Regions from separate parts of the Streptomyces sp. NPDC126510 genome, predicted to be linked through region 1. Evidence: predicted binding sites of a transcription regulator. Region 1 holds the regulator's gene; the other holds the start of a gene.
What was found. Region 1 encodes HrcA, which represses chaperone genes, less so after heat shock. Its sites were predicted from a motif close to TTNGCACTCNGNNNNNCNGAGTGCNAA; they were not measured.
Positions count from the first base shown of each region.

Region 2: the regulator HrcA is predicted to act here: its motif matches at 7,983-8,009, upstream of groES (co-chaperone GroES).

Region 1 covers NZ_JBEORR010000004.1:83,383-97,713, forward strand. The annotation lists partial or broken gene ABTX60_RS06150 (HAMP domain-containing protein) at 1-3,822, opposite strand, end outside; gene ABTX60_RS06155 (SpoIIE family protein phosphatase) at 4,015-6,447, shown strand; gene hemW (radical SAM family heme chaperone HemW) at 6,475-7,707, shown strand; gene ABTX60_RS06165 (DUF3097 domain-containing protein) at 7,829-8,632, opposite strand; gene ABTX60_RS06170 (MBL fold metallo-hydrolase) at 8,664-9,395, opposite strand; gene hrcA (heat-inducible transcriptional repressor HrcA) at 9,566-10,582, shown strand; gene dnaJ (molecular chaperone DnaJ) at 10,582-11,718, shown strand; gene ABTX60_RS06185 (nitronate monooxygenase) at 11,934-13,007, shown strand; gene ABTX60_RS06190 (16S rRNA (uracil(1498)-N(3))-methyltransferase) at 13,004-13,744, shown strand; gene ABTX60_RS06195 (VOC family protein) at 13,759-14,151, shown strand; gene ABTX60_RS06200 (hypothetical protein) at 14,201-14,331, shown strand, end outside.
Region 2 covers NZ_JBEORR010000038.1:59,919-74,249, forward strand. The annotation lists gene ABTX60_RS36590 (response regulator transcription factor) at 1-425, opposite strand, end outside; gene ABTX60_RS36595 (WhiB family transcriptional regulator) at 806-1,135, shown strand; gene ABTX60_RS36600 (LysR family transcriptional regulator) at 1,197-2,096, opposite strand; gene ABTX60_RS36605 (MOSC domain-containing protein) at 2,177-2,845, shown strand; gene ABTX60_RS36610 (SDR family NAD(P)-dependent oxidoreductase) at 2,940-3,713, shown strand; gene ABTX60_RS36615 (ester cyclase) at 3,799-4,506, shown strand; gene ABTX60_RS36620 (hypothetical protein) at 4,593-5,645, opposite strand; gene groL (chaperonin GroEL) at 5,833-7,458, opposite strand; gene groES (co-chaperone GroES) at 7,575-7,883, opposite strand; gene ABTX60_RS36635 (polysaccharide deacetylase family protein) at 8,053-8,802, opposite strand; gene ABTX60_RS36640 (polysaccharide deacetylase family protein) at 8,799-9,671, opposite strand; gene ABTX60_RS36645 (THUMP-like domain-containing protein) at 9,907-11,076, shown strand; gene ABTX60_RS36650 (RNA polymerase sigma factor) at 11,211-12,416, opposite strand; gene ABTX60_RS36655 (hypothetical protein) at 12,415-12,909, shown strand; gene ABTX60_RS36660 (YciI family protein) at 12,875-13,231, opposite strand; gene ABTX60_RS36665 (LCP family protein) at 13,360-14,331, opposite strand, start outside.

The sequences.
Region 1 (14,331 bases):
CCCGACCAGCGGGGTGTGCGGCGGATCGCGGAGATGGTCTCGTAGCCGTCCATCTCCGGCATCATGATGTCCATCAGGACCAGTTCGACGTCGGCGCTGCGCTCCAGCGTCTCGATGCCCTCGCGGCCGTTCTCGGCGTAGAGCACGCTCATGCCGACCCGGCCCAGGACGTGGGTGAGGGCGAAGACGTTGCGGATGTCGTCGTCGACGATCAGCACCCGCCGCCCGGCGAGGATCCGGCCCGGCCGGCCGGACGTCCACGCCTCCAGCTTCGTCGGCGACGGCCAGGCTTCGTCCGTGTCGTGCGCGACCGGGAAGGTCCCGGCGGCCGGCTGGAGGGGCAGTGGGAGGCCGGCGCGGTCCTCGGGCGCCGGTGCGGGCGCGGTGTGGCCGGGGCTGACGACCGGCACGTAGAGGGTGAACGTGGAGCCGTGCCCGGGTTCGCTCTCGGCGACGATCCGGCCGCCCAGCAGGCCCGCGATCTCCCGGCTGATGGACAGGCCGAGGCCGGTCCCGCCGTACTTGCGGTTGGTGGTGCCGTCGGCCTGCGCGAACGCCTCGAAGATCACCGGGAGTTTCTCCGGCGCGATCCCGATGCCGGTGTCGGACACCGCGAACGCGATGACGTCGTCGGTGTCCCGGACCCAGCGGTGCTCGGCGTCCTGCACCCGGTCCACCCGCAGCTCAACCTTGCCGGACGCGGTGAACTTGATCGCGTTGGAGAGGAGGTTGCGCAGGATCTGCTGGAGCCGCTGCTCGTCCGAGTACATCTCGCGCGGTACGGCCTCGCCGACCGCGACCTCGAAGGCGAGCCCCCGGTCGAGGTGAGGGGCCGGAAGGTGGCGTGGACGTAGTCGAGCAGCTTGATGAGCGGGAGCCGCTTGGGGCGTACGTCCATCCGGCCGGCCTCGATCTTCGACAGGTCCAGGATGTCGTTGATCAGCTGCAGGAGGTCCGAGCCCGAGCGGTGGATGGTCGTGGCGAACTGCACCTCCTGGTCGGAGAGACGGCCGTCGGGGTTGTCGGAGAGCAGCCGGGCCAGGATCAGCAGTGAGTTCAGCGGCGTACGCAGCTCGTGTGACATGTTGGCCAGGAACTCCGACTTGTACTGGGAGGACGTGGCCAGCAGGGCGGCCTTCTCCTCCAGCGCGGCGTGGAGCGCTGCAGTTCGCCCTGCTGCTTCTGGAGTTCGTCCGAGCGCTCCTGCAGCTGCATGGCCAGGCGCTGGGACTCACCGAGCAGGGACTCCGTGCGGGAATTGGCGATGATCGTGTTGATGGCGACGCCGATGGTGTTGACGAACTGGTCGAAGAACGCCAGGTGGACGTCGGAGAAGCGGGAGAACGAGGCGAGCTCGATGACGCCCAGGAGCTTGTCCTCGAACAGGATCGGGATGATGACGATCGTGGTCGGGGCCGCTTCGCCCAGACCGCTGTTGATCTTGATGTAGTCGGGTGGAGCGCCCTCCACCAGGATGCGCTTCTTCTCCCGGGCCGCCTGCGCGACCAGGCCGTGCACCGGCAGGCCGCCGGTCTCGACCGTCGCGTCCTGGGCGGCGCCGTACCCGGCGATGAAGGCGAGCCCCTTGGTGGGGACCGTCGCTCCGGCCTCTTCCGGATCGGCCAGGTAGAACGCGCCGTACTGGGCGTTCACCAGCGGGGTCAGCTCGCGCAGTATCAGATCGGCGACCTCCATCAGGTCCCGGTGGCCCTGCATCAGGGCGGCGAGCCGGGCCAGATTGGACTCCAGCCAGTCCTTCGCGCGCGTCGTCTCGCGCAGGTTGGCCACCATCAGGTTGATGTTGTCCTTGAGCTCGGCGACCTCGCCCTGCGTCTCCACCGTGATCGAGCGGGACATGTCGCCCTGGGCCACAGCGGAGGCGACCTCGGCGATGGCGCGGACCTGGGTGGTGAGGTTGGAGGCGAGTTCGTTGACGTTGGTCGTCAGGCGCTTCCAGGTGCCGTAGACGCCCTCGACCCGGGCCTGGCCGCCCAGTTGGCCCTCGGAGCCGACCTCGCGGGCGACCCGCGTGACCTCCGAGGAGAAGGAGGACAGCGTGTCGACCATGGTGTTGATGGTGGTCTTCAGCTCAAGGATCTCGCCGCGCGCGTCCACGTCGATCTTCCGGGACAGGTCGCCCTGCGCCACGGCCGTCGCGACCTGGGCGATGTTGCGCACCTGGGAGGTGAGGTTGTCGGCCATGTAGTTGACGTTGTCCGTCAGGTCCCGCCAGACGCCGGAGACGCCCAGCACCTGGGCCCGGCCGCCGAGCCGCCCGTCGGTGCCGACCTCGCGGGCCACCCGTGTCACCTCGTCGGCGAAGGCGCGCAGTTGCTCCACCATCGTGTTGACGGTGTCCTTCAGCTCGAGGATCTCGCCGCGGGCGTCGACCGTGATCTTCTTCGACAGGTCGCCGTTGGCGACGGCCGTCGTCACCTGGGCGATGTTGCGGACCTGGGAAGTCAGGTTCAGCGCCATGAAGTTGACGTTGTCGGTGAGGTCCTTCCAGACGCCGGAGACGCCCCGCACCTGTGCCCGGCCGCCCAGCCGGCCCTCGGTGCCGACCTCGCGGGCGACGCGGGTGACCTCGTCGGCGAAGGCGGAGAGCTGGTCGACCATCGTGTTGATCGTGGACTTCAGCTCCAGGATCTCGCCCTTGGCCTCCACCGTGATCTTCTTGCCGAGGTCGCCCTGTGCGACGGCGGTGGAGACGAGGGCGATGTTGCGGACCTGCGAGGTGAGGTTGTCCGCCATGAAGTTGACGTTGTCGGTGAGGTCCTTCCAGACGCCGGAGACGCCCCGCACCTGTGCCCGGCCGCCGAGGTTGCCCTCGGTGCCGACCTCGCGGGCCACGCGGGTGACCTCGTCGGCGAAGGCGGAGAGCTGGTCGACCATCGTGTTGATGGTCGACTTCAGCTCCAGGATCTCGCCCTGCGCGTCGACCGTGATCTTCTGGGACAGGTCGCCGTTGGCCACCGCTGTCGTCACCTGGGCGATGTTGCGGACCTGGGAAGTCAGGTTCGACGCCATGAAGTTGACGTTGTCGGTGAGGTCCTTCCACACCCCGGACACGCCCCGCACCTGTGCCCGGCCGCCCAGCCGGCCCTCGGTGCCGACCTCGCGGGCGACGCGGGTGACCTCGTCGGCGAAGGCGGAGAGCTGGTCGACCATCGTGTTGACGGTCAGCTTGAGCTCCAGCAGCTCGCCGGTCGCCTCCACGGTGACCGTGCGGGTCAGGTCGCCGCGGGCCACCGCGGTCGTCACCGCCGCGATGTCCCGGACCTGGGCCGTCAGCCGGGACGCCATCGTGTTGACGGCCTCCGTCACGTCCCGCCAGCTGCCCGACAGGCCCTGCACCTTGGCCCGTCCGCCGAGCCGCCCCTCGGTGCCCACCTCGCGGGCCACCCGCGTCACCTCGGTGAACAGCGACAGCTGGTCCACCATCTTGTTCACGGCCCGGCCCAGGTGCCGCAGATCGCCGCGCAACTGCCGGGTCCCGTCGTGCAGATCGACCCGCTGGGTCAGATCGCCGCCGGCCACCGCGTCCAGCACACGTGTGGCGTTCGCCGCCGGGGCGACCAGGGCGTCGAGCAACTGGTTCACGTCGTTGACGCGGGACGTCCACAAGCCCTGGCCGGGGCTGGCCGAGAGCCGCTCGTCGAGCCGGCCGTGCCGCACCAGTTCCCGTCGGACGCGCTGCACCTCGAAGGTGAAGTGGACGCTGCGGTCCATGATCTGGTTGTAGACGGCGGTCAGTTCGGCCACCATCCCGTGGCCTGATTCCGGCACCTTGGCGAAGTCGCCGTCGCGTGCCGCGGTCATGGCGGCGAGCAGGGGGCGCAGATCGGATGCACGAATCTGACCGTCTTCGTACCGGTCTTCGACCACAGGAGTAGCACGGTTCTCACTCATGGCGGCCCACTTCGGTAACTCGGCGCTTATGGGCGTGGTCAGTCTGTCACTCTGTCGGCATCGACTGTGGCGTATTCGTACGAACTGCCCGGGGAGCTGTCCATGGGGGCCATTCCGACGCAACGGGAGACCGCCTCCCGTGCCTCAGAAGCGCCTGGAGCCGCTTGGGAGACGCCCGTGCCCGTCCAGGAAGGGCCCGTTCCCGAGGAGCCCGCACCGTCCGCGGAGGTGATGGCACCGACCGCCGGGGCGCTCGCCTCCGACACACGCGCGCCCGCATGCGCGGCGCCCGAGACGGCCGCAGGGGTGCCCGCACCGGAGCGCGCGCGGGCGCACACGACCCTGTCCGGCACCTCTCTCGCCCCGGGCGCCGCCCGCGCCCTGGTGCGCGAGGCTCTCGCCGAGTGGACCGGGCTCGGACTGCCCGGCGCCGAGCACCTCACCGAGCGCCTCGCCGACGACGCCACGCTCGTCGTCAGCGAACTCGTCACCAACGCCGTCGTGCACGCCGGCACCGACGTCGAGACGGAGTTCCGGCTGGAAGGCGTCGAGGGCGGCACCCCGGACACGGCCGCGGTCGTCGTCGAGGTCTCCGACCACCACCCCTCCCGTGCCCCGCGCGGCGGCGAGCCGGAGACCCCGCACGACATCCCCGAGTACGGGCGCGGACTGCGGCTCGTCGGCGCGCTCTGCGAGGCGTGGGGCGTCACGTACCGCACGGGCCGCAAGACCGTGTGGGCCCGGCTGCCCGTCGGCGGCTGCGCGGCGGGCACGCAGATCGAGGCGTACGCCGGGGAGCACGCGCCGGCGCGCGGCCTGCGGATGGCGGAGATCCCGGCACCCGAACCACGCCCGGGTGAGGAGGTGGAGGAGGCCCCGTGGTCCAGGGGCGGCGGAGACGGGTGGGACATGCGTGCGTACCGAGAGCCGTGGGATTCACGGGGCGTTGGCGAGCCGTGGGGCACAAAAGGCGGCGGAGAGCCATGGGATGCGCGGGACGGCGGAGCACTGTGGGGCCCACGAGACGGACAAGAGACGGGGAACTCGCGCCAGGACCGGGAGCACCCGGGCCACGACGGGGAGGCCCAGCCCCGGCCCGGCTCACGGGAGTCCCGTGACCTGCGTGACTGGAACGACCTCCGGGACTGGCGGGACCGGCACGAGAACCGCGACGGACTGAACGGGCCCGACGGCGCCTGGCTCGGCCGCGGCGCCCTGTCCTTCCTCGCCGAGGCCTCCGACCTGCTCGCCGGACAGCTCGACGAGGACCTCGTCGCGGCCCTCGCCGGACAGCTGATCGTGCCCCGGCTGGCCGACTGGTGCGCGGTATGGCTGGAGGACGAGGCCACCGCCGGCGGCTGGAGCGGTGGAGCCGGCCTGGGCGGACCACGCCTCGCCCGGGTCTGGCACGGCAGCGAGAACCGCATCGAGGAGCTGCGCCGCGCCCTGGAGAAAGACCCGCCGCAGCCGTTCGACCCGTTGGGCGCGTCCCCGTTCGAGCGCGGCCGGGACCAGGGCGGGTCCGGGCCCGTCGACTGTCCCTGGCCCGGCGAGGCGCTCGGGGACGGCGAGCCCGGCTCGGCCCTCGCGTACCGGCTGGTCGCAGGGGGACGCCCGCTGGGCACCCTCGTCATCGGGCGGTCCGGACCGGCCGGCTTCCCCGACGAGATCACCGGCCTCGTCGAGGACCTCAGCCGCCGGGTGGCCCTCGCCATCGGCGCCGCCCGCCAGTACGCCCGGCAGGCCACCATCAGCGCCGTGCTCCAGCGCGGGCTGCTGCCCGGCGCCGTGGCCGAGATCCCCGGCGTGCGCAGCGCCCTCGTCTACGAGCCGTGCGACAAGGGCGGCCCCAGCGGTGACTTCTACGACCTGTTCCCGGCCGGCGACGGCCGCTGGTGCTTCGCCGTCGGCGACGTCCAGGGCAAGGGCCCCGAGGCGGCCGTCGTGATCGGGCTGGCCCGGCCCTGGCTGCGGCTGCTGGCCCGCGAGGGCTACCGGGTCGCCGACGTCCTCGACCGCCTCAACCAGCTCCTGCTGGACGACGCCACGGAGGCCGCCGACGCGGCCGCCCGGGCGCTGGTCGCCGCGGGCGCGCGACCGACCCAGCCCGGCGACGGTCCCCAGACCCGCTTCCTGTCGCTGCTCTACGGCGAGCTCGTCCCCTTCGACGGTGGTGTCCGCTGCACCGTGGCCTCCGCCGGGCACCCGCTGCCCCTGCTGCTGGGGGCGGGCGGCGAGGTGCACACGACCGCGCAGCCCCAGACCCTCCTCGGCGTCGTCGAGGACGCCACCTACACCAGCGACACCTTCGAGCTGCGGTCCGGCGACACCCTGCTCTGCGTCACCGACGGAGTGACCGAGCGCCGCTCGGGCTCCCGCCAGTTCGACGACGGGGACGGACTCGCGGCGGCGCTGGCCGGGTGCGCCGGCCTGGACGCGGAGCTCATAGCCGAGCGGATCAGACGGCTCGTGCACGAATTCGGGGCCCGGCCCCCGGCGGACGATCTGGCGCTGCTGGTGCTCCAGGCGGACTGACCGCCCGGGTGCTGGACAATGGAGGGCATGCCTTCCGCACTTCCCGACGGCGAGCCCGTCCCCGACGACGGCGCGCTGCCCGCGTCCGCCCTCGCCGGGGCCGCCGACCGTCCGCTCGGGTTCTACCTGCACGTCCCGTACTGCGCCACCCGCTGCGGCTACTGCGACTTCAACACGTACACCGCGACCGAGCTGCGCGGCAGCGGCGGCGTGCTGGCGTCCCGCGACAACTATGCCGAGACGCTGGCCGACGAGATCCGGCTGGCGCGCAAGGTGCTGGGGGACGATCCGCGGCCGGTGCGGACGGTGTTCGTGGGCGGCGGCACGCCCACGTTGCTGGACGCCGGTGATCTCGTACGGATGCTGAAGGCCGTGCGGGACGAGTTCGGGCTGGCGGAGGACGCCGAGGTCACGACCGAGGCGAACCCGGAGTCGGTCGACCCCGCGTACCTGGCCGCCCTGCGCGAAGGGGGCTTCAACCGGATCTCCTTCGGGATGCAGAGCGCGCGGCAGCACGTGCTGAAGGTGCTGGACCGTACGCACACGCCGGGGCGGCCCGAGGCCTGTGTGGCGGAGGCCCGGGCGGCCGGGTTCGAGCACGTCAACCTCGACCTGATCTACGGCACTCCCGGGGAGTCCGACGACGACTGGCGGGCCTCGCTGGACGCGGTGCTGGGCGCCGGGCCGGACCATGTCAGCGCGTACGCCCTGATCGTCGAGGAGGGCACGCAGCTGGCCCGTCGTATCCGCCGGGGCGAGGTGCCGATGACCGACGACGACGTCCACGCCGACCGGTACCTGATCGCGGACGAGGTGCTCTCCGGCGCGGGCTTCGAGTGGTACGAGGTGTCGAACTGGGCGACCTCTCAGGCCGGGCGGTGCCTGCACAACGAGCTGTACTGGCGGGGGGCCGACTGGTGGGGGGCCGGGCCCGGTGCGCACAGCCATGTGGGCGGGGTGCGGTGGTGGAACGTGAAGCATCCGGGGGCGTACGCGGCCGCGCTGGCGGCGGGGCGGTCGCCGGGGGCCGGGCGTGAGGTGCTCTCGGAGGAGGACCGGCGGGTCGAGCGGATTCTGCTGGAGCTGCGGCTCAAGGAGGGTGTGCCGTTGTCGCTGCTGCGGGAGGAGGGGCTTGCGGCGTCTCGGCGGGCCTTGTCCGAAGGGTTGCTTCAGAAAGAGCCGTATGCGGAGGGGCGGGCTGTGCTGACCTTGCGCGGGCGGTTGCTGGCGGACGGGGTTGTGCGCGATCTCGTGGACTGAGGTGCTCGGCGTCGGTGCCGGGCGCGGGGGGTTCCGCAGCCCGGCGTAGCGGGGTGCGGCTGCGCCCACCCGTGCCGCCCCAGCGGCACGATTGCCCGTAGCTAAGAGCAGCTGAGACCGGCTACGGCGCCGTCACGAAGTCGATCAGTTCCTCCACCCGGCCCAGCAGCTCCGGCTCCAGGTCCTTGTACGAGTGGACGCCCGACAGGATCCGCTGCCATGCGGCGCCTGTGTTCTCCGGCCAGCCCAGGGCCCGGCACACGCCCGTCTTCCAGTCCTGACCGCGCGGGACCCGGGGCCAGGCGGCGATGCCCAGCGACTGCGGCTTCACCGCCTCCCAGATGTCGATGTAGGGGTGGCCCACGACCAGGGCGTGCTCGCTCGTCACCGACTGTGCGATGCGCCACTCCTTCGAGCCCGGTACGAGGTGGTCCACCAGGACGCCCAGGCGCGCGTCCGGCCCGGGGGCGAACTCGGAGACGATCGACGGCAGGTCGTCGACGCCCTCCAGGTACTCCACGACCACGCCCTCGATGCGCAGGTCGTCGCCCCACACCTTCTCGACCAGCTCGGCGTCGTGGCGGCCCTCGACGTAGATGCGGCCGGCCCGGGCCACACGGGCGCGTGCGCCGGGGACGGCGACCGACCCCGAGGCCGTGCGGGTGGGACGCGCCGGGCCGCCGGGCGCGGGCCGGACGAGGGTCACCACCCTGCCCTCCAGCAGGAAGCCGCGCGGCTCCATCGGGAACACCCGGTGCTTGCCGAAGCGGTCCTCCAGCGTGACCGTGCCCGCCTCGCAGCCGATCACCGCGCCGCAGAAACCGGTCCCCGGCTCCTCCACCACCAGGCCCGGCTCCGCCGCCACCTCGGGCACCGGCTTCGGCTTCTTCCACGGCGGGGTCAGGTCGGCGGAGTACTGGCGCATTCGGATGACGATAGGAGAAGGCGGACGGCGATCACCGCGACACGCCGAAACGCGCCGCCAGCGCGTCCCGTTGCGCCCGCACGAACGCCGCGTCCACCACCGCTCCGTGACCGGGCACGTACACCGCGTCCTCGCCGCCCAGGTCGAGCAGCCGGTCCAGGGCGGCAGGCCAGTGCGAGGGCACCGCGTCGGGGCCCGCCTGCGGCTCGCCCGACTCCTCGACCAGGTCGCCGCAGAACACCACCTCCGGATCACCGGGCACCAGCACCGCCAGGTCGTGCGCGGTGTGCCCCGGCCCGACGTTCGCCAGCAGCACCTGCCGGCCGCCGCCCAGGTCGAGCGTCCACTCACCGGAGACCAGGTGGCCGGGCGGGACCAGCCGCTCCGCCGCCTCCTCGGCCGTGGGCGCCGCCAGGCCCTGGCGCACCGCGTCCTCCCGCAGCTCCTCGCGGTCCCGCACCCGTGACAGCACCGCGTCCACGCCCACCGCGCCGAACACCTCGGCGTCCGGGAGTGCCGCTGCGCCGAAGACATGGTCGAAGTGCGGGTGGGTCAGCGCGATATGTGTCACACGGTGGCCTGTGAGCGCCCGCGCCTGCGCGGCCAGTTTCGCGCCCTCGGCGAGGCTCGACCCCGCGTCGATCATGAGGACCGCCCCCTCGCCGGCGACCAGCCCCGTCGTGCAGTCCCACACCGGCAGCCGGCACCGCCCCACACCGGCGGCCACGCGCTCCCATCCGAGGTCTTCCCAAGTCACCGTCATACGGCGACGCTAGCGGTGCGCCCCGCTCGGGGCACGGCGTCGCACGACCAGCCTTGCCGGGGGTGTACCCCACCGCCGTACACTGGGCCGGGGATGCTGGCACTCGCACGCGCAGAGTGCCAGGCCGGACCGGCAGGGCAAGCAGGCGGAGACTTCTGGAGGTGTGCGCGATGCTCAGTGAACGCAGGCTGCAGGTGCTGCGCGCCATCGTCCAGGACTACGTCGGCACCGAGGAGCCGGTGGGCTCCAAGGCCCTCACCGAGCGGCACAGCCTCGGCGTCTCCCCGGCCACCGTCCGCAACGACATGGCGGCCCTCGAGGACGAGGGGTACATCGCCCAGCCGCACACCAGCGCCGGGCGCATCCCCACCGACAAGGGCTACCGACTGTTCGTCGACAAGCTCGCCGGCGTCAAGCCGATGACCGCGCCCGAGCGGCGCGCGATCCAGAACTTCCTCGAGGGTGCCGTCGACCTCGACGACGTCGTGGCGCGCACGGTGCGGCTGCTCGCGCAGCTCACGCGTCAGGTCGCCGTCGTGCAGTACCCGTCGCTGACCCGCTCGACCGTGCGGCACGTGGAGTTGCTCTCCCTGGCGCCCGCGCGCGTGATGCTCGTGCTGATCACGGACACCGGGCGGGTCGAGCAGCGGGTGGTCGACTGCCCGGCGCCCTTCGGCGACGCCTCACTCGCGGATCTGCGCGCGCGGCTCAACAGCCGCGTGGCGAACCGGCGTTTCGCGGATGTGCCGAGTCTGGTGGAGGATCTCCCGGAGGCGTTCGAGCACGAGGACCGGGGTACGGTCTCTACGGTGCTCTCCACACTTCTGGAGACGCTCGTCGAGGAGAACGAGGAGCGGCTGATGATCGGCGGCACCGCCAATCTGACCCGCTTCGGGCATGACTTCCCTCTCACGATCCGGCCGGTGCTGGAGGCGCTTGAGGAGCAGGTCGTGCTCCTCAAGCTGCTCGGCGAGGCCAAGGATCCGGGCGTGACCGTACGGATCGGTCACGAGAACGCCCACGAAGGACTCAACTCCACGTCCGTCGTGTCGGTCGGCTACGGTTCGGGCGGCGAGGCAGTCGCCAAGCTCGGCGTGGTCGGACCGACCCGCATGGACTACCCGGGAACGATGGGAGCGGTACGCGCAGTGGCACGGTACGTCGGACAGATCCTGGCGGAGTCGTAGTGGCCACGGACTACTACGCCGTACTCGGCGTGCGCCGCGACGCGTCGCAGGAAGAGATCAAGAAGGCCTTCCGGCGGCTCGCGCGCGAGCTGCACCCGGACGTCAACCCCGATCCGAAGACCCAGGAGCGGTTCAAGGAGATCAACGCCGCTTACGAGGTGCTGTCGGACCCGCAGAAGAAGCAGGTCTACGACCTCGGCGGCGACCCGCTCTCGCAGGCCGGAGGCGGCGGTGCGGGCGGCTTCGGAGCCGGTGGCTTCGGCAACTTCTCGGACATCATGGACGCGTTCTTCGGCACGGCGTCGCAGCGCGGACCGCGCTCGCGCACCCGCCGCGGCCAGGACGCGATGATCCGTATCGAGGTCGAGCTCGACGAGGCGGCCTTCGGCACGACCAAGGACATCCAGGTCGACACGGCCGTCGTCTGCAACACCTGCAGTGGTGAGGGCGCGGCCCCGGGCACCTCCGCCCAGACGTGTGACATGTGCCGCGGCCGCGGTGAGGTCTCGCAGGTGACCCGGTCCTTCCTGGGCCAGGTCATGACGTCCCGCCCGTGCCCGCAGTGCCAGGGCTTCGGCACGGTCGTCCCGACGCCGTGCCCGGAGTGCGCCGGCGACGGCCGCGTCCGGTCCCGCCGGACGCTCACGGTCAAGATCCCGGCCGGTGTGGACAACGGCACGCGGATCCAGCTCGCCGGCGAGGGCGAGGTCGGTCCCGGCGGCGGCCCGGCCGGTGACCTCTACGTCGAGATCCACGAGCTGCCGCACAGCACGTTCCAGCGGCGCGGCGACGACCTGCACTGCACGGTGACGATCCCCATGACGGCGGCGTCCCTCGGCACGAAGGTGCCGCTGGAGACGCTCGACGGCATGGAGGAGGTCGACATCCGCCCGGGCACCCAGTCCGGCCAGTCGATCCCGCTGCACGGCCGGGGCGTCACGCACCTGCGCGGCGGCGGTCGCGGCGACCTCATCGTCCACGTCGAGGTCCAGACCCCGACCAAGCTCGACCCCGAGCAGGAGCGCCTGCTGCGCGAGCTCTCCAAACTCCGCGGCGAGGAACGCCCCACGGGGCAGTTCCAGCCGGGGCAGCAGGGGTTGTTCTCGCGGCTGAAGGATGCCTTCAACGGGCGCTGACACGGCTGGTCCGGCTGCCTGCCGGGGGTCCGGGGGTCGTCCCCCGGGCAGGCACAGTCAGCCGGGCCAGCAGGGGTTGTTCTCGCGGTTGAAGGACGCGTTCAACGGGCGCTGACCGGGGGAGCCTCCGGCCATGGGAGGTGCCTGTTCCTCTGGTCTATGCCAGTGGGCAGGCCGGTTTCGGAGTGGTGCGGAGGACGTGACAACATGCGGTCATGTCCTCCGCACTGACCGATCTCTTCCCCCACCCGATCGTGCAGGCCCCCATGGCGGGTGGCGTCTCCGTGCCGCAGCTCGCCGCCGCCGTGTGCGAGGCGGGCGGGCTCGGGTTCCTCGCCGCCGGGTACAAGACCCCCGACGGGATGTACCAGGAGATCAAGCAGCTCCGGAGCCTCACGAGCAGGCCCTTCGGCGTCAACGTCTTCATGCCGCAGCCGGAGTACGCCGACCCCGCCGCCGTCGACGTCTACGCCCACCAGCTCGCCGGCGAGGCCACCTGGTACGAGGCCGAGCTCGGCGACCCGGACAGCGGACGCGATGACGGCTTCGAGGCCAAGCTCGTGGTGCTGCGCGACAACCCCGTGCCGGTGGTGTCCTTCCACTTCGGCGTCCCGAGCCGCGAGGTCGTCGACGCCCTGCACCGCGTCGGCACCTTCGTCCTGGCCGCCGCGACCACCCCCGACGAGGCCCGGGCCGTCGAACGGGCGGGTGCGGACGGGGTCATCGCCCAGGGCGTCGAGGCCGGCGGCCACCAGGGCACCCACCGGGACATCCCCGAGACCGACCGTTCCGGCATCGGCCTGCTGTCGCTGATCGCGCAGGTCCGTGAGGCCGTGAGCATCCCGATCATCGCCGCCGGCGGCATCATGCGCGGCAGCCAGATCGCCGGTGTCCTCGCCGCGGGCGCGAGCGCGGCCCAGCTGGGCACCGCCTTCCTCGCCACGCACGAGTCGGGGGCGAACGCCCTGCACAAGCAGGCGCTGACCAACCCCCTCTTCGTGCGCACGGAGTTGACCCGGGCCTTCTCCGGCCGCCCGGCACGCGGGCTCGTCAACCGGTTCCTGCGCGAGCACGGCCCGTACGCGCCCGCCGCCTACCCCGAGATCCACCACCTCACCTCGCCGCTGCGCAAGGCCGCCGCCAAGGCCGGGGACGCGCAGGGCATGGCGCTGTGGGCCGGGCAGGGGCACCGGATGGCGCGGGAGCTGCCCGCCGGGCGGCTGGTGGAGGTGCTGGCCGGTGAACTGGCCGGCGCCCGTGCCTCGTTGACCGGTGGGGGCGTGCTGTGACCGCGCCGGTGTTCGTGGTCGAGCACTTCGACGCGGGCGGTGGCGGCCGGTACGTCCTCGACGGGCCGGAAGGACGGCACGCCGTCTCCGTGAAGCGGCTGCGCGCCGGTGAGGACGTCGTCCTCACGGACGGGTCCGGCCGCTGGGCGGACTGCGTCGTGCTCGACACCGAGGGCAAGGACCGGCTGATCCTCCAGCTGGACTCGGTGCACGAGGAGCCCGCCGAGGAGCCCCGGGTCACCGTCGTCCAGGCGCTGCCCAAGGGCGACCGGGGGGAACTCGCCGTCGAGACGATGACCGAGGTCGGCGTCGACGCGATCGTGCCGTGGGCGGCGGCGCGCTGCATCACGCAGTGGAAGGGCGACCGCGGAGCGAAGGCCCTGGGCAAATGGCGGGCCACGGCCCGGGAGGCCGGCAAACAGTCCCGCCGGGTGCGCTTCCCGGAGGTCGCGGAGGCTGCCACGACCAAGCAGGTCGGCTCCCTGCTGGCCGGAGCGGACTTCGCCGCCGTGCTGCACGAGAGCGGGGACACGCCCCTGGCCACGGCCGAACTGCCGGCCACCGGCGAGATCGTGCTGGTCGTGGGGCCCGAGGGGGGCGTGGCGCCGGAGGAGCTGGCGCAGTTCGAGGAGGCGGGGGCGCAGGCGTACCGCCTCGGGCGCAGTGTGCTGCGCACATCGACTGCCGGGACGGCCGCCGCGGCCGTGCTCCTGGCACGCACCGGACGCTGGTCCTGACCTCTGGAGGCACCGTGGAACTCGCACAGGTCCGTCTGCTCGTGACCGATTTCTCCGCCTGTTACCGCTTCTACGGCGAAGTCCTCGGCCTCAAGCCGCAGTCGGGGGCTGCGGACGGGCCGTACGAGAAGTTCAGCCCCGCGGTCGGTTCCGCGGGAATCGCCCTCCAGGACCGGTCGATGATGGCCGAGGTGCTCGGCGAACTGGGTGACACGGCGGCCGGCCACCGCTCCCTGGTCGTGCTGCGGGTGGACGGGCTGGACGCGTACTGCGAGGAGATCACGATGCGCGGCGCCACGGTGCTGCGCGGCCCGGCGCCCATGACGGACCGCATGCGGGTGGCCCATCTCAAGGACCCCGAGGGCAACTTGGTGGAGCTTCAGGAGTGGCTGCTGCTGCGCGGCTGACGCCTTTGCGCCCTACCGCGCGGCCTCCGGCAGTGGCAGGCTCCCTTCCATGGGGGCTTCGAGAAGGAAACGGCCGGGGCCGCGCGGCCGGCGGGTTGCGGTCGCGGCGACGTTCGCCGTCGTGGCCGTGGGCGGCGCCGTCGCCTGCGAGCCCGGCAGTGTCAGCGCCGCGTCCGTCGC
Region 2 (14,331 bases), on a different contig from region 1:
AGCGTGGGCGCCGCGCCCATCTCGGCCGAGCGCAGCCGTCGCGGGGCGAGCCGCCAGGTCGGGTCGGCCAGGGCCTGGGTCACCGTCGCGCGCAGTTCAGCGCGGGAGGCGTCCTTGTGCAGGTAGCCGCGGGCACCGGCGGCGACCGCGAGGGCCACGCCGTCCAGGTCCTCGGCGACGGTGAGCATGATGATGCGCGCACCGGGGTCGGCGGACAGCAGCCGTCGGACCGTCTCGACGCCGCCCAGTCCGGGCATGCGTACGTCCATCAGAATCAGGTCCGAGCGGTCGGCCCCCCAGCGGCGGAGGACCTCCTCACCGTTGGCCGCCGTCGTCACGCGCTCTACACCGGGCACGGTCGCCACCGCACGACGGAGCGCCTCTCGGGCAAGCGGGGAGTCGTCGCAGACGAGGACGGAAGTCATGACCGCCCTCCGCAGCTGATGCACGTCACCTTGAGCCTCCAGGCTGGTACGAAATCGTCACCTGTGCGGTCGACCGTCTCGGACGCACGCCCGAGCACTTGTTCCTTCAACCGCCTCGCACTCTCAACGACGGTCACTCGAAAGAGTTACGGGGGCGGCCGCCCTCTTCGGCACTCTACGTGAGGGGACGGACACGGTGCAGATATGCACCGCAGACCCTCGAACTTTCATCACAAGCCATGCCCCATTCAGACCCATTTCTTCCGCTTTGCCAGTGTCTGGAGCTAGATTCGCAATGAGTCATATTTTCATCTCCTTAGATCGCAGTTGTACGGTCATAGACACCGGATCCGCCCAGAACGGCTACAAGGGGTCACGTAATGGCAGATTTCTCCCGCCTTCCCGGACCGAACGCGGACCTGTGGGACTGGCAGCTGCTGGCTGCCTGTCGCGGGGTGGACAGCTCGCTCTTCTTCCATCCGGAGGGTGAGCGCGGTGCGGCGAGGAGCGCTCGTGAGAACTCGGCCAAAGAGGTCTGCATGAGGTGCCCGGTACGCGCGGAGTGCGCTGCTCACGCCCTGGCGGTGCGTGAGCCGTACGGCGTGTGGGGCGGGCTGACCGAGGACGAGCGCGAAGAGCTGATGGGGCGGGCGCGCAACCGGCTGGTGTCGGCGTCGGCACCGGGCGGGCACACCGCCTCGAACAACTGAAGGAACGTTTCTGCACAGGGCACGCGCATGCGTGCCGTTGGTTTTTGACGCAGGTGGGCCGCTACGGGCGGCGGGCGGCCCGGGCCAGCTGGTCGAGTGTCGCCGCCACGGCCGGAACCTGTGCGAGGTCGGGCAGGGTGAGCGCGACGATCTCCCGCCGCACCGCCGGTTCCAGCCGCACGGCGCGCACCCCCCGGGGCCGGACCGACTCGACGGCCAGCTGGGGAAGGACGGCCACGCCCAGGCCGGCCCCGACGAGGCCGGCGACCGCCGGGTAGTCGTCGGTCGCGAAGTCGATGCGCGGGATGAAGCCGGCCGCCGCGCACACCTCCACCAACTGTCCGCGGCAACGCGGGCAGCCAGCGATCCACGGCTCCTCGGCGAGCTCCCCGATCGCGACGGACTGCGCCCCCGCGAGCCGGTGGCGCTCCGGCACGAGCGCGACGAGCCGGTCCGACAGCAACGGTCGTACGACGAGGTCGTCCCACTCCTCCGCGCCGGCGGCCCCTTCGTAGCGGAAGGCGAGCGCCACGTCGCAGTCACCCTCGCGCAGCAGGCCGACGGACGCGGGCGGCTCGGCCTCCTCCAGGAAGACGCGGGTGCCGGGGTGCGCCTCGCGCAGTGCGGCGAGGGCCGTGGGAACGAGGGTGGAGCTGCCACTGGGGAAGGAGACGAGCCGGACCCGTCCGGCGCGCAGCCCGGCGATGGCGGCGACCTCCTCCTCCGCCGCCGTGAGCCCGGAGAGGATCCCGGCGGCGTGCCGCACCAGGGCCTCACCGGCCTGGGTCAGGCGCATCTCCCGTCCGGTGCGGATCAGCAGCGGTGTGCCGACGGAGGTTTCCAGGGCCTTCATCTGCTGGCTGACGGCGGGCTGGGTGCAGCCCAGCTCGCGGCCCGCGGCGGAGAAGGAGCCGGTGGTCGCGACGGCGCGCAGGACGCGGAGATGACGTGCTTCGATCACCCTTCGAGGATAAGTCACCCTTTGACGCCGAGGCCGATAATGCGTCGACGCTTTGGGTAACGGTCGCCTACCGTTCGGGCATGGAGCTTCTGTCAGTGAATCTGGGCCGTGCCGAGGCCGTGCCGTACACGGACAACCCGGAGGGCGTGACCGGGATCGACAAGCGGCCGGTGGACGGGCCGGTGCGGGTGTCCGCGCCCGGGCCCAAGGGCGTCGGCGGGAGCGGGCTGGCCGGGGACGCGGTGTGCAAGCTGGAGCACCACGGCGGTGACGACCAGGCGGTGTACGCCATGGCCCGCGAGGACATGGACGCGTGGGAGCGCGAGCTGGGCCGGACGCTGCCCGACGGCGCGTTCGGCGAGAACCTCACCACCCGCGGCCTGGACGTGTCCGGTGCCCTGATCGGCGAGCGCTGGCGCATCGGCTCCGAGGTGGTGCTGGAGGTCACCTCCGGGCGGATCCCGTGCCGTACGTTCCAGGGCCATCTGGATGAGAAGGGCTGGGTGAAGCGGTTCACGCAGCGGGGGGCGCCGGGGGCGTATCTGCGGGTGATCGAGCCCGGGGAGCTCCGCGCGGGCGATGCCGTCGAGATCGTGCACCGGCCGGGACACGACGTGACCGTGGCCCTGCAGTTCCGGGCGGTGACGACCGAGCGGACGCTGCTGCCGCGACTGGTGGCCGCCGGCGAGGCCCTGCACCCGGAGGTGCTGCGGACGGCCCGTGAATATCAGGAGAAGTACGGGGCCTGACGGCCGCTCACCACACCCGTCTCCACCGACCCTTCACCACGGACGGCCCCCAGGGGAAGCGGATGCACTCAGTCCGGGTCACTAACCTTCTGCCATGACAACGGCTCTGATTACGGGATCGACGGCAGGCATCGGGGCCGCGTTCGCGCGGCGACTGGCGGCGGACGGGCACAACCTGGTGCTGGTGGCCCGCGACACCAAGCGGCTTCGGGAACAGGCGACCGAGCTGCACGACCGGCACGGCATCGAGGCGGAGGTGCTGACGGCCGACCTGGCCGAGGACAAGGGCATCGAGGCGGTGGCCGGGCGCCTCGGCGACCGCAAGAACCCCGTCGACCTGCTGATCAACAACGCCGGCTTCGGCAACAAGGGCCGCTATCTGGACGTCTCCATGGAGGACGAGCTGCGGATGCTGAAGGTGCACTGCGAGGCGGTGCTCCGGCTGACGTCGGCGGCGACCGCGGCGATGCGCGAGCGCGGCCGCGGCGGCGTCGTGAACGTCGCGTCGGTGGCCGCCTTCGTCCCCCGGGGCACCTACGGCGCCTCCAAGGCCTGGGTCGTGCAGTTCACGCAGGGCGCGGCACGCGACCTGGCCGGCAGCGGCGTACGGCTGATGGCGCTGTGCCCGGGGTTCGTGCGCACCGAGTTCCACGAGCGGGCCGGGATGGGCACCGACAACATCCCGGGCTGGATGTGGCTCGACGCGGACAAGCTGGTCGCGGCCGCGCTGCACGATCTGGCGCGCGGCAGGACGCTGTCCATCCCGGACCCGCGCTACAAGGCGCTGATGGGCGCGGCGAAGCTGGTGCCGCGGGGGATGCTGGGGGCCGTCTCCTCCAGGACGGGGCGGAAGTACGGGCCGCAGTAGGAGGCTTGGGCCGAGAGGCGACGGGCAGCTCCTGTTGGGACAATGAAGCTGTTCAGCCGGACCCAGGGGGGCCGGAGGCGAGGCCATGACCTTCGTACAGCTCATCGAATGCAGGACCAGCCGGCTCGACGAGATGAACCGGCTGATGGACCGGTGGGTCGAGCAGACCAAGGGGAAGCGGACCGCTTCGCACAGTGTGGTGGCGAAGGATCGGGCCGATGCCTCGCACATCGTGGAGATCGTGGAGTTCCCGTCGTACGAGGAGGCGATGCGCAACTCCGGGCTGCCGGAGACCGACCGGATCTTCCAGGACATGGTGGCCCTGTGCGAGGAGACGCCGACCTTCACGGACCTGGACGTGGTGCGGGACGAGCAGCTGTACGCGGCGACCGCGCGCAGGTTCTTCGAGCTCGCGCCGGGCCAGGGGGACGCGCCGCCGTTCAACGACGTGTTCATCGAGGACTACCACGACCACGATCCTTCCAATGTGCAGGACGTCATCGGGCTGGACGCGCTCCGGCGCGAGGTGGAGGTGTGGCGGGGCGGGTTCGACTTCTCGTTCACCCTCGAGGACCAGATGGCGCAGGGCGACCGGGTGTGCACCCGGTGGACCTTCCACGGGAGGCACACGGGGGAGTTCCTCGGGATCCCACCGACCGGTCAGGAGGTCACGATGACGGGGACGACCGTCCACCGCTGCACTCCGGACGGGAAGATCGCCGAGGGCTGGTGGCAGTACGACCGGCTGGGGCTGATGCAGCAGCTCGGCGTGCTGGATCCCGCGGAGCTCTGACTTCCCGGCGCATCACGGCGTTCCGGCCCGCTCGAGCGGGCCGGAACGCCGTCAAGAGCGCGGCTTGCCGGAGCCGCCGGGCGCGGCTAGTCGCCTCCGCCACCGCCTCCTCCGTCCCCGCCACCGCCGTCGCTGCCGCCCCCTCCCCCGTCGCCGCCGTCCCCACCGTCGCTGCCCCAGCCGTCGCCACCGCCGGGTTCGTTGTCGTCGCGGTCCCTGCCGAGGTTGCTGAACCAGGGGCGCTCCCAGAGTTCGTCGTCCGTCTCGCGGCGGGACCTCACGGCACGGAACCGGGCCAGGCCCGTCGTGTCGCCCAGGCCGAAGGACACGGCGACCGCGTGGGCCATGACGGCGTCCAGGGGGTCGGGGCCCTCGTGGTGCACGTCGGCAAGCGGCAGCAGCACCGTGCCGGGCGGAGGGCCGGGCCACCGTGAGGGGCGGGTCAGCTGCGCGACGCGCCGGTCGTCACGCAGCAGCCACGAGCTCTCGGCGTTCTCGCGGCGCAGTGTCCAGTGCCGGTCGGGCAGCCGGATCTCCACGCTGCTCTTGGACTTGCGCATCTTCTTGCGCAGTTCGAGCCGTGCGGTGACGTCCCCGACGGACATGACCAGGCCGCACGCCCGGTCGGCGGCGTCGGGGCGATAGCCGTACGGTGCCCGGAGCCGTACGGCGGGAGCATGCGGGCCCCAGACGTCCACGCGGACCAGGCGCCGGTCCACTGCGACGGCGACCGGCCCGGCGGGACCGGGCGCGTACCGGCGGGCGATCCACAGGGGCACGCCCTCCGCCCGGGCCCGCTCGGCGAGTGCGGCCACCTGGTCCGGCCCGCCGCACCTGCGCACGGCCAGTCCCCCCAGCGCGTGGGCGAAGTCGGCGGTGCGGCGCACCTTCAGGGGCGCTGTCGTGCCGGTCACCCGGGTGACCGGGACGACGCCCGGGCCCTGCGCCAGCGACTCCAGGGGGCGTTCGGTTCCGCCGCCGCCGAGCCAGCGTCCCCGCAGATACGCCTCGGCCATGGCGGCGAGGTTCAGCTCCTCCAGCGGTGTGGTCCGGCCACCTCTGCGCAGCCGGTCCCCGGTGAGTTCCGCCGTGCGCGCCAGCGGATTCCGGGACCGTTCCTCGTAGAGCGCCTGGCTCATCGCATCCCCCTTCGGCTCCGGTGTGTAGGAGGCCGGCGCCGGTCTCGCCGGTTCCATCACCGGCGGGCCGGAACGGCGAAGGCACAGCGGAACCGGAACGGCGAAGGCCCGGCGCCCCGTTTCCGGGGTGCCGGGCCTTCGCTCGGGCTCGGGCGGGCCGACGTCGTCAGCCCTCAGCCGTCATGCCTCAGTGGGCGTGGCCGTGGCCGTGGCCCGCGGCGGCCGGCTCCTCCTCTTCCTTCTTCTCGACGACCAGGGTCTCAGTCGTGAGGAGGAGGGAAGCGATGGAGGCGGCGTTCTCCAGGGCGGAGCGGGTGACCTTGACCGGGTCGATGACGCCGGCCTTGACCAGGTCGCCGTACTCGCCGGTGGCGGCGTTGAAGCCCTGGCCCTTGTCGAGCTCGGCGACCTTGGAGGTGATGACGTAGCCCTCGAGGCCGGCGTTCTCGGCGATCCAGCGCAGCGGCTCGACGGCGGCCTTGCGGACGACCGCGACACCCGTGGCCTCGTCGCCGGTCTTGCCGAGGTTGCCCTCCAGGACCTTCACGGCGTGGACGAGCGCGGAGCCGCCACCGGAGACGATGCCCTCCTCGACCGCGGCGCGGGTCGCGGAGATGGCGTCCTCCAGACGGTGCTTGCGCTCCTTGAGCTCGACCTCGGTGGCGGCACCCACGCGGATGACGCACACGCCGCCGGCCAGCTTCGCGAGGCGCTCCTGGAGCTTCTCGCGGTCCCAGTCGGAGTCGGTGGACTCGATCTCGGCCTTGATCTGGGCGACGCGGCCCTGCACGTCGTCCTTGTTGCCGGCGCCGTCGACGACCGTGGTGTCGTCCTTGGTGACGGTGATGCGGCGGGCGGAGCCGAGGACGTCGAGACCGACCTGGTCGAGCTTGAGGCCGACCTCCTCGGAGACGACCGTGGCGCCGGTGAGGACGGCCAGGTCCTGCAGCATCGCCTTGCGGCGGTCGCCGAAGCCGGGGGCCTTCACGGCGACGGCGTTGAACGTGCCGCGGATCTTGTTCACGACGAGGGTGGAGAGGGCCTCGCCCTCGACGTCCTCGGCGATGATCAGCAGCGGCTTGGAGGCGTTGGACTGGATGACCTTCTCCAGCAGCGGCAGGAGGTCCGCGATGGCGGAGATCTTGCCCTGCGTGATGAGGATGTACGGGTCGTCCAGGACGGCTTCCATGCGCTCCTGGTCCGTCACGAAGTACGGCGACAGGTAGCCCTTGTCGAAGGCCATGCCCTCGGTGAAGTCCAGCTCCAGGCCGAAGGTGTTGGACTCCTCGACGGTGATGACACCGTCCTTGCCGACCTTGTCCATCGCCTCGGCGATGAGCTCGCCGACCTGCTGGTCCTGGGCGGACAGCGCGGCGACGGCGGCGATGTCGGACTTCTCGTCGATCGGGCGGGCCGTGGCGAGCAGGTCCTCGGAAACGGCGGCGACGGCGGCGTCGATGCCCTTCTTCAGGGCGGCCGGGGAGGCACCGGCGGCGACGTTCTTCAGGCCCTCGCGCACGAGCGCCTGGGCGAGCACGGTCGCGGTGGTCGTACCGTCACCCGCGATGTCGTTGGTCTTGGTCGCCACCTCCTTGACCAGCTGGGCACCGAGGTTCTCGTACGGGTCCTCGACCTCGACCTCACGGGCGATGGTCACACCGTCGTTGGTGATGGTGGGAGCGCCGAACTTCTTGTCGATGACGACGTTGCGGCCCTTGGGGCCGATCGTCACCTTGACCGTGTCGGCAAGCTTGTTGACGCCGCGCTCGAGGGCGCGACGGGCGTCCTCGTCGAACTTCAGGATCTTCGCCATGGGAGCGTGAGCCCTCTTCCGGAATCTGGGATATACGGCACTGCGCCCCGGGCGCCCGGCTTCTTAGCGATCGCGGGGGCCAGGGGCGCAGTTCAAAGCAATGTGCTTGGGGTGAATTACTTCTCGACGATCGCGAGCACGTCGCGGGCCGAGAGGACGAGGTACTCCTCGCCGTTGTACTTCACCTCGGTGCCGCCGTACTTGCTGTAGAGCACGACGTCGCCGACGGAGACGTCGAGCGGAAGACGGTTGCCGTCCTCGAAGCGGCCCGGGCCCACGGCCAGGACGACGCCCTCCTGGGGCTTCTCCTTGGCGGTGTCCGGGATGACCAGGCCAGAGGCGGTGGTCTGCTCGGCGTCGAGCGGCTGGACCACGATGCGGTCCTCGAGCGGCTTGATGGCAACCTTGGAGCTGGTGGTCGTCACGATCCGACCTCCCCCTTCGGAGATCTCACGGGGTTAACTGTCTGAGGTGGCGACCAGGTGGATCCGTCGTCGCGGGTGCCGGACCTGCCCGTCGCTGTGTTGGCACTCTCCTAGGGGGAGTGCCAGAGCCGAGACTATGACTGCGATTAGCACTCGGTCAAGCGGACTGCTAATTGCGTGCGGCGCGTCGGGCGGATGCGCCCTCCAGGTGGTCCTCGAGCCGCCCCACCCGCAGCCCCCTCTTCTCGATCTCGCGCAGCAGCCGCACCGTCCGTTCGGCCAGGGTCCTCGGCTCCGTCCCGTCCGACGGCACCGAGATGATGTCGCCGGCCCGCAGGCCCGGCTCGCCGCGGGTGTACGCCAGTTCGCCGTCGGCGTTCAGGGACGCGCGCCACAGGACGACCGCGGTGATGCCGCAGTCGGCGGCGGCGCGCAGGGTCGTGGCGTCGTAGGTGCCGTAGGGCGGGCGGAAGAGGCGCGGGACGACGCCGAAGCGGGAGCGGAGTTTGTGCTGCTGGCCGCAGATCTCGGCGCGCTGGCCGGCGTAGGGCAGACCGCGCAGGGCGGGGTGGTCGAGGGTGTGGTTCTGGATGGACGCGCCGACGGCGCGCAGCCGGGCGAAGTGGCCGTAGCCGGGTCCCACGACGCTGTCCGTGAGGAACATGCTGACCGGGAGCCGCCGTTCGCGGACGAGGCCGACGAAGCGGGGGTCGCGTTCGGCGCCGTCGTCGTAGGTGAGGAAGACGACGGGTTCGCGGGTGGTGACGTGGTCCACGACGGGCGGCGGCCGCCGCGTGTCGTTCACCCCGCGCGCCGGGCCCCGGGCCCGGCCGTCGGCGATGCCCGGCCGCTCGACCGCCGCCCCGGAACAGCCGGCCAGCAGGACCGCGCACAGCAGTACGGCCGCCTGGCGCCTCACAGATAGTCCTCCAGCCGCCCGACCGCGTACCCCTGAGCCGTGACCTTGTTCAGGAAGCGGCGGATCATGTCGGCCATGGTGCCCTTCCACTGGTCACGACCCCGGAAGTGCGTGAGGACGATGTCGCCCGGATGGAGCTTCCGGCCCCCGTCGCGGTACTCCCAGTGGTCGGCGAAGACCTCCTCGTTCCACAGGGGCACGTACGTGATGCCGCAGGTCCTGGCGGCCCGCAGGGTCGCACGGTCGTAGCTGCCGTAGGGCGGGCGGAAGAGGGTGGGGCGTTTGCCGAACCGCCTCTCCATGTAGCGCTGCATGCCGCAGATCTCGCGCTTCTGCTTCCGGTAGGACATGCCCCGCAGGTTGGGGTGGTTGAGGGTGTGGTTGTGCAGGACCACGCCCCGGGACTGCATCTTCCGGAAGTAGCGGGTGTCGTTCCTGACCAGGTAGCCGCTGAGGAAGGCGCTGTACGGGACGTCCAGTTCGCTCATCATCCGCAGGAACGCCGGGTCCTTCTCGGCGCCGTCGTCGATGGTCAGGAACACGACCTTGTCCCGGGTGGGGATCCTGGTGAAGACGGGCGGGAGGTCCCGGTGGCCGTCCACCTCGAAGCCCTTGCGGGTCCTGACTTCGGGCTTCTTCGCGGGGGCGGGCGGGGCGGCCGACGGGGCCTTGCGCAGACCCCAGCGGTGCGCGGCGGCTACCCGGGCGGCGTGCGCGGCGCGCAGCTTGGCGGCGTAGGCGTCGAGCGCGCGGGCCGGGGGCGCGTCGAGCGGCTGCTGGCCGCCGGCCGGGGTGACCTGGTCGCCGCCGTCCTGCGCGCAGCCGGAGGCGATGGCGGCGAGGACGAGCACGGCCAGGACGATCCGCACACCGGCGGACGCCCGTCCCGGCGCCCGACTTTTATCATTTTGTACGACTGCTCGCATGATGCCGGATCCTCGCAGCCCCCTGCCGCCGCCCCGGGGCCGACACCTCGGCGGCGTCCCGTCATCCACCGACTGGCCCACACCGGCCGCACGCCACGCGTGGTCGGGCTCAGCCGTCGCTCGCACCGGACCGGCCACCGCCGGTCCGGCCCCTGCCCCCGTGGCCGACAATGATCCGGTGAACGACCTCGCCCTCCTCCTCACCCCCGAAGGCCGCGCTCTCCTCGACGAGGTGCGGGACACCGATCCGGCCCAGGAGCTGGCCGTCGCGACGCGGCTGCGCCGCGAGCACCCCGCCGAGCTGGTGTCGGCGGCGCTGGGCCAGGCGCGGCTGCGGCAGCGGGCGGTGGCGAAGTTCGGGGCCGAGGACGCGGGCCGGATGTTCTTCACGCCGAACGGCGTCGAGCAGTCGACCCGGGCGAGCGTGGCGGCCTACCGGGCCCGGCGCATGGCCGAGTCGGGCATCGCCTCGGTCGCCGACCTGTGCTGCGGCATCGGCGGGGACGCGATCGCGCTGGCCCGCGCCGGAATCCGGGTCCTGGCCGTGGACCGGGATCCGCAGACCGCCGCCGCGGCCCGGGCCAACGCCGCCGCGCTGGACCTGGCCGGTCTCGTCGAGGTGCGCGAGGCGGACGTGACGGAGGTGGACACGGCCGGTTTCGACGCCGTGTTCGTGGACCCCGCCCGGCGCGGCGGACGCGGCCGGATCTTCGACCCCGAGGCCTACTCACCGCCCCTGTCCTGGGCGGTCGGCGCCGCCCGCCGGGCCCCGCGCGGCGCCGCTCTGAAGATCGCCCCCGGCATCCCGCACGAGGCGGTCCCCGAGGACGCCGAGGCCGAGTGGATCTCCGACGGCGGGGACGTCAAGGAGGCGGTGCTGTGGTTCGGCACCGAGCCGGGGGCGGTCCGGGCGACCCTCCTGCCGGGCCCCCGCACCCTGCTCTCGCGCGGCCTGCCCGACCCGGACGTCCGCCCGCCCGGCCGCTACCTCTACGAGCCCGACGGCGCCGTCATCCGCGCCCACCTGGTCGCCGAGGTGGCCGACCAGGTCGACGGCGGCCTGCTCGACGCGACCATCGCGTACGTCACGGCCGACGCCCATCGCCCGACCCCGTACGCCACGGCCTACGAGATCACCGACCACCTGCCCTTCAACGTCAAGAAGCTGAAGGCCCTCCTGCGGGAGCGGCAGGTCGGCACGCTGACCGTGAAGAAGCGGGGCTCGGCGGTCGAGCCGGAGGAGCTACGCAGGAAGGTCAAGCCGCAGGGCCCGCACGCGGCGACGGTGTTCCTGACCAGGGTCGCGGGGGCACCGGCGATGCTCATCGGGCACCCGGTGCGGGCATAGCGGTCAGAGGTGCCCCCCACGCTCGTCGGGACCCACCTGGGCGAGTCGTAGAACCGTTCGATGCTCGCGGGACCCACCGGCTACAGCCGTGGACGGCCCGACGCTCGTGGGACCTCCCCAGCCGGGCGCAGCCGTCAGGGCTGCTCCGCCGCCCGCCTCAGCAGCAGCTCCCGCTCCCGTTCGTTCCGGGTCAGGGACGCCGCCCGTTCGAACTCCGCCCGGGCCTCCTGCGTGCGGCCGAGGCGGGCGAGGAGGTCGCCGCGGACGCTGGGCAGCAGGTGGTAGCCCCGCAGGGCCGGGTCGCCGGCCAGAGCGTCGACGAGGGCGAGGGCCGGGCCCGGCCCCTCGGACATCGAGACGGCCACCGCGCGGTTCAGCTCCACGACCGGGGACGGGGAGCGGGCGGCCAGCAGGCGGTAGAGGGTGGCGATGCGGGACCAGTCCGTCTCCTCGTAGGTGTACGCGTGGGCGTGGCAGGCGGCGATGGCCGCTTGCAGGGTGTACGGGCCCGGGGCGCCGGATGAGGTGGCCTCGGCCCGGCCCAGCGCGGCGATGCCGCGGGCGATGAGCATGCGGTTCCAGCGGGAGCGCTTCTGGTCCTTCAGGAGGACCGGCTCGCCGGAGGGGCCCGTGCGGGCCGCCGTACGGGAGGCCTGGAGCTCCAGGAGCGCGGTGAGGCCGTGCACTTCGGGCTCCTTCGGCATCAGGGCCGAGAGCACCCGGGCCAGGCGCAGGGCGTCCTCGCACAGGGACGGGCGCAGCCAGTCGTCGCCGGCCGTGGCGGCGTATCCCTCGTTGAAGATCAGGTAGATGACGTCGAGGACCGAGCCGAGGCGGGCCTCGCGGTCGGCGCCGTGGGGCACCTCGAAGGCGATGTTCCGCGTCGCGAGGGTGCGTTTGGCGCGGACGACGCGCTGCGCGATCGTCGGCTCCGGGACCAGGAAGGCGCGGGCGATCTCGGCCGTGGTCAGTCCGCCGAGCAGGCGCAGGGTGAGGGCGGTGCGGGCCTCGGTGGAAAGGACCGGGTGGCAGGCGGTGAAGACCAGGCGCAGCAGGTCGTCGTCGATGTCGTCGGGATCTGCGGGTTCCTCCGGGGGCGGGACGGCCGACAGGTCCCGGCCGATCTCCGCCAGCTTGCGGGCGTAGTTCTCCCGGCGCCGGACCAGGTCGACGGCGCGGCGGCGGGCGGTGGTCATGAGCCAGGCGCCCGGGTTGCCGGGCACCCCCTCCCGCGGCCACTGCTCCAACGCCGCGACCAGCGCGTCCTGCGCCAGTTCCTCGGCGATGCCGACGTCCCGGACGACCCGGGTGACGCCGGCGATGATCCGGGGCGACTCCATGCGGAAGACGGTCTCGATGGCCTCGGCGATGCGGTCGGGCCGGGGCGCGGGAGGCTGGGACGCGTCCGAGGCCGGGGTCGGGGTCGGGGTCGGGGTCGGCTCCGAATCCGGGGTGGGCTGCGAGGCCCTGGCCGGGCCCGGGGCCAGGGCGGAGCCCGAGGCCGGGGCGGGCCGCGGGGCCCTGGCCGGGCCCGGGGCCAGGGCGGAGCCCGAGGCCGGGCTCGGCTCCGAAGCCGAGGCAGGCCGCGAGGCCCTGGCCCGTGCCGGAGCCGGGGCGGAGCCCGAGGCCGGGCTCGGCTCCGAATCCGGGGCGGGCCGCGAGGCCGGAGGCGGCTCCGAATTCGGGGCGGACTGCGAGGCCGGAGGCGGCTCCGGGGCCGGGGTGGGCTGCGGGGTCACAGCCCACCATCAGACACCCGTGGTGCCGCCCGGCCAAGCGGAACCCGCGCGAGGGCCGGTCAGTCCTCGGCGATCTGCCGGACCTCGGCGGTGATCGTCCAGTAGTCCTCGTGCAGGGACAGGAACCGCTTGGTCCACTCGATCGCCTCGGCCTTGTCCTTGCACTGGCTGATCGAGTAGCCGCCGATGACCTCCTTGGACTCGGTGAACGGCCCGTCCGTGACGGACAGCTGTCCGCCCTCCCAGGTCACCCGGCTGCCGTCCGAGGTCGGCGTGAGTCCGGCCGTGTCGAGCATGACCCCGGCCTTGGTGATCTCCTCCAGCAGCTTGCCCATCCGCTCCATGAGCTCGGGGCTCGGGCCCTCCGCGGGGGCGTTCTTCTCGTCGATGCGGATCAGGGTGAGAAAGCGCGGCATCGTGACTCCTCGGGGTCTGCGGAACGGGGCCCTTCCCCGCTCTCACCCCTGCGTCGATCGGGGGCCCGCCGGATCGACACGCTCGCCGGAATTCTTCGAAGATTTTTTCCGCGACGCGTTTCCGCAGGTCAGCGCAGCGACTCCCACAGCTTCTCCGCCTCGGGTTCCTCGGCCACCACCCGGTTGGGATCCGACGGCGCCTGCACCACGGGCATCATCACCGTCCGTACGCCGCTCGCCGAGAGGCCTTGCAGGCTCTGCCCGAGGCGGGTCAGTTCGGCGAGGGAGTCCAGGCCGGTGTCGGTGGTGAGGCCGGCGGTGACCGTGTCGGCGACGCGGTACAGCTTGGCCGGGTCGGTGAGCAGGTCCTGGGAGGCGATCTGCTCCAGCAGGGCCTTCACCAGCTTCTGCTGGAGGCCGATGCGGCCCAGGTCGCTGCCGTCGCCGATGCCGTGCCGGGTGCGGGCGAACGCGAGGGCCTGGGTGCCGTCCAGGTGATGGGTGCCCGCCTTCAGCCGCAGATGGCTGTCCTCGTCGGCGATGTCCTCGTCCGTGGTGACCGTGACGCCGCCGAGCGCGTCGACCAGCCGGGCGAAGCCGGAGAAGTCGATCTCGAGGTAGTGGTCCATGCGGACGTGCGTCATCGCCTCGACCGTCTTCACCGCACAGACCGGACCGCCCACCTCGTACGCGCTGTTGAACATGGAGTGGTGGGCGACTCCCGTCGAGCCCCCGGAGGGGCGTGGGCAGGACGGGCGGGTGACCAGGGTGTCGCGCGGGATGCTCACCACCGTCGCGCTGGACCGCCCGGCGTCGAGGTGGACGACCATCGCCGTGTCGGAACGGGCGCCCGAGCTGTCGCCGCCGCCGAGCCTGCGGTTCTCCTTGCCGCTGCGCGAGTCCGAGCCCAGGACCAGGATGTTGAGGGCCTCGCTCGGCGCGGCCGGGGCCGAGGGCGACGGTGTGGTCACCGGCTTCGGCGGCCGGTTGTCGCCCAGCGCGCTGTCGATGTCGACGCCGGTGATGTTGTCGCTGAGATGCCAGTAAGCCCATCCGGCCGCTCCGGCGCCCAGGACCAGCGTCCCCGCCAAGGTGAGGCC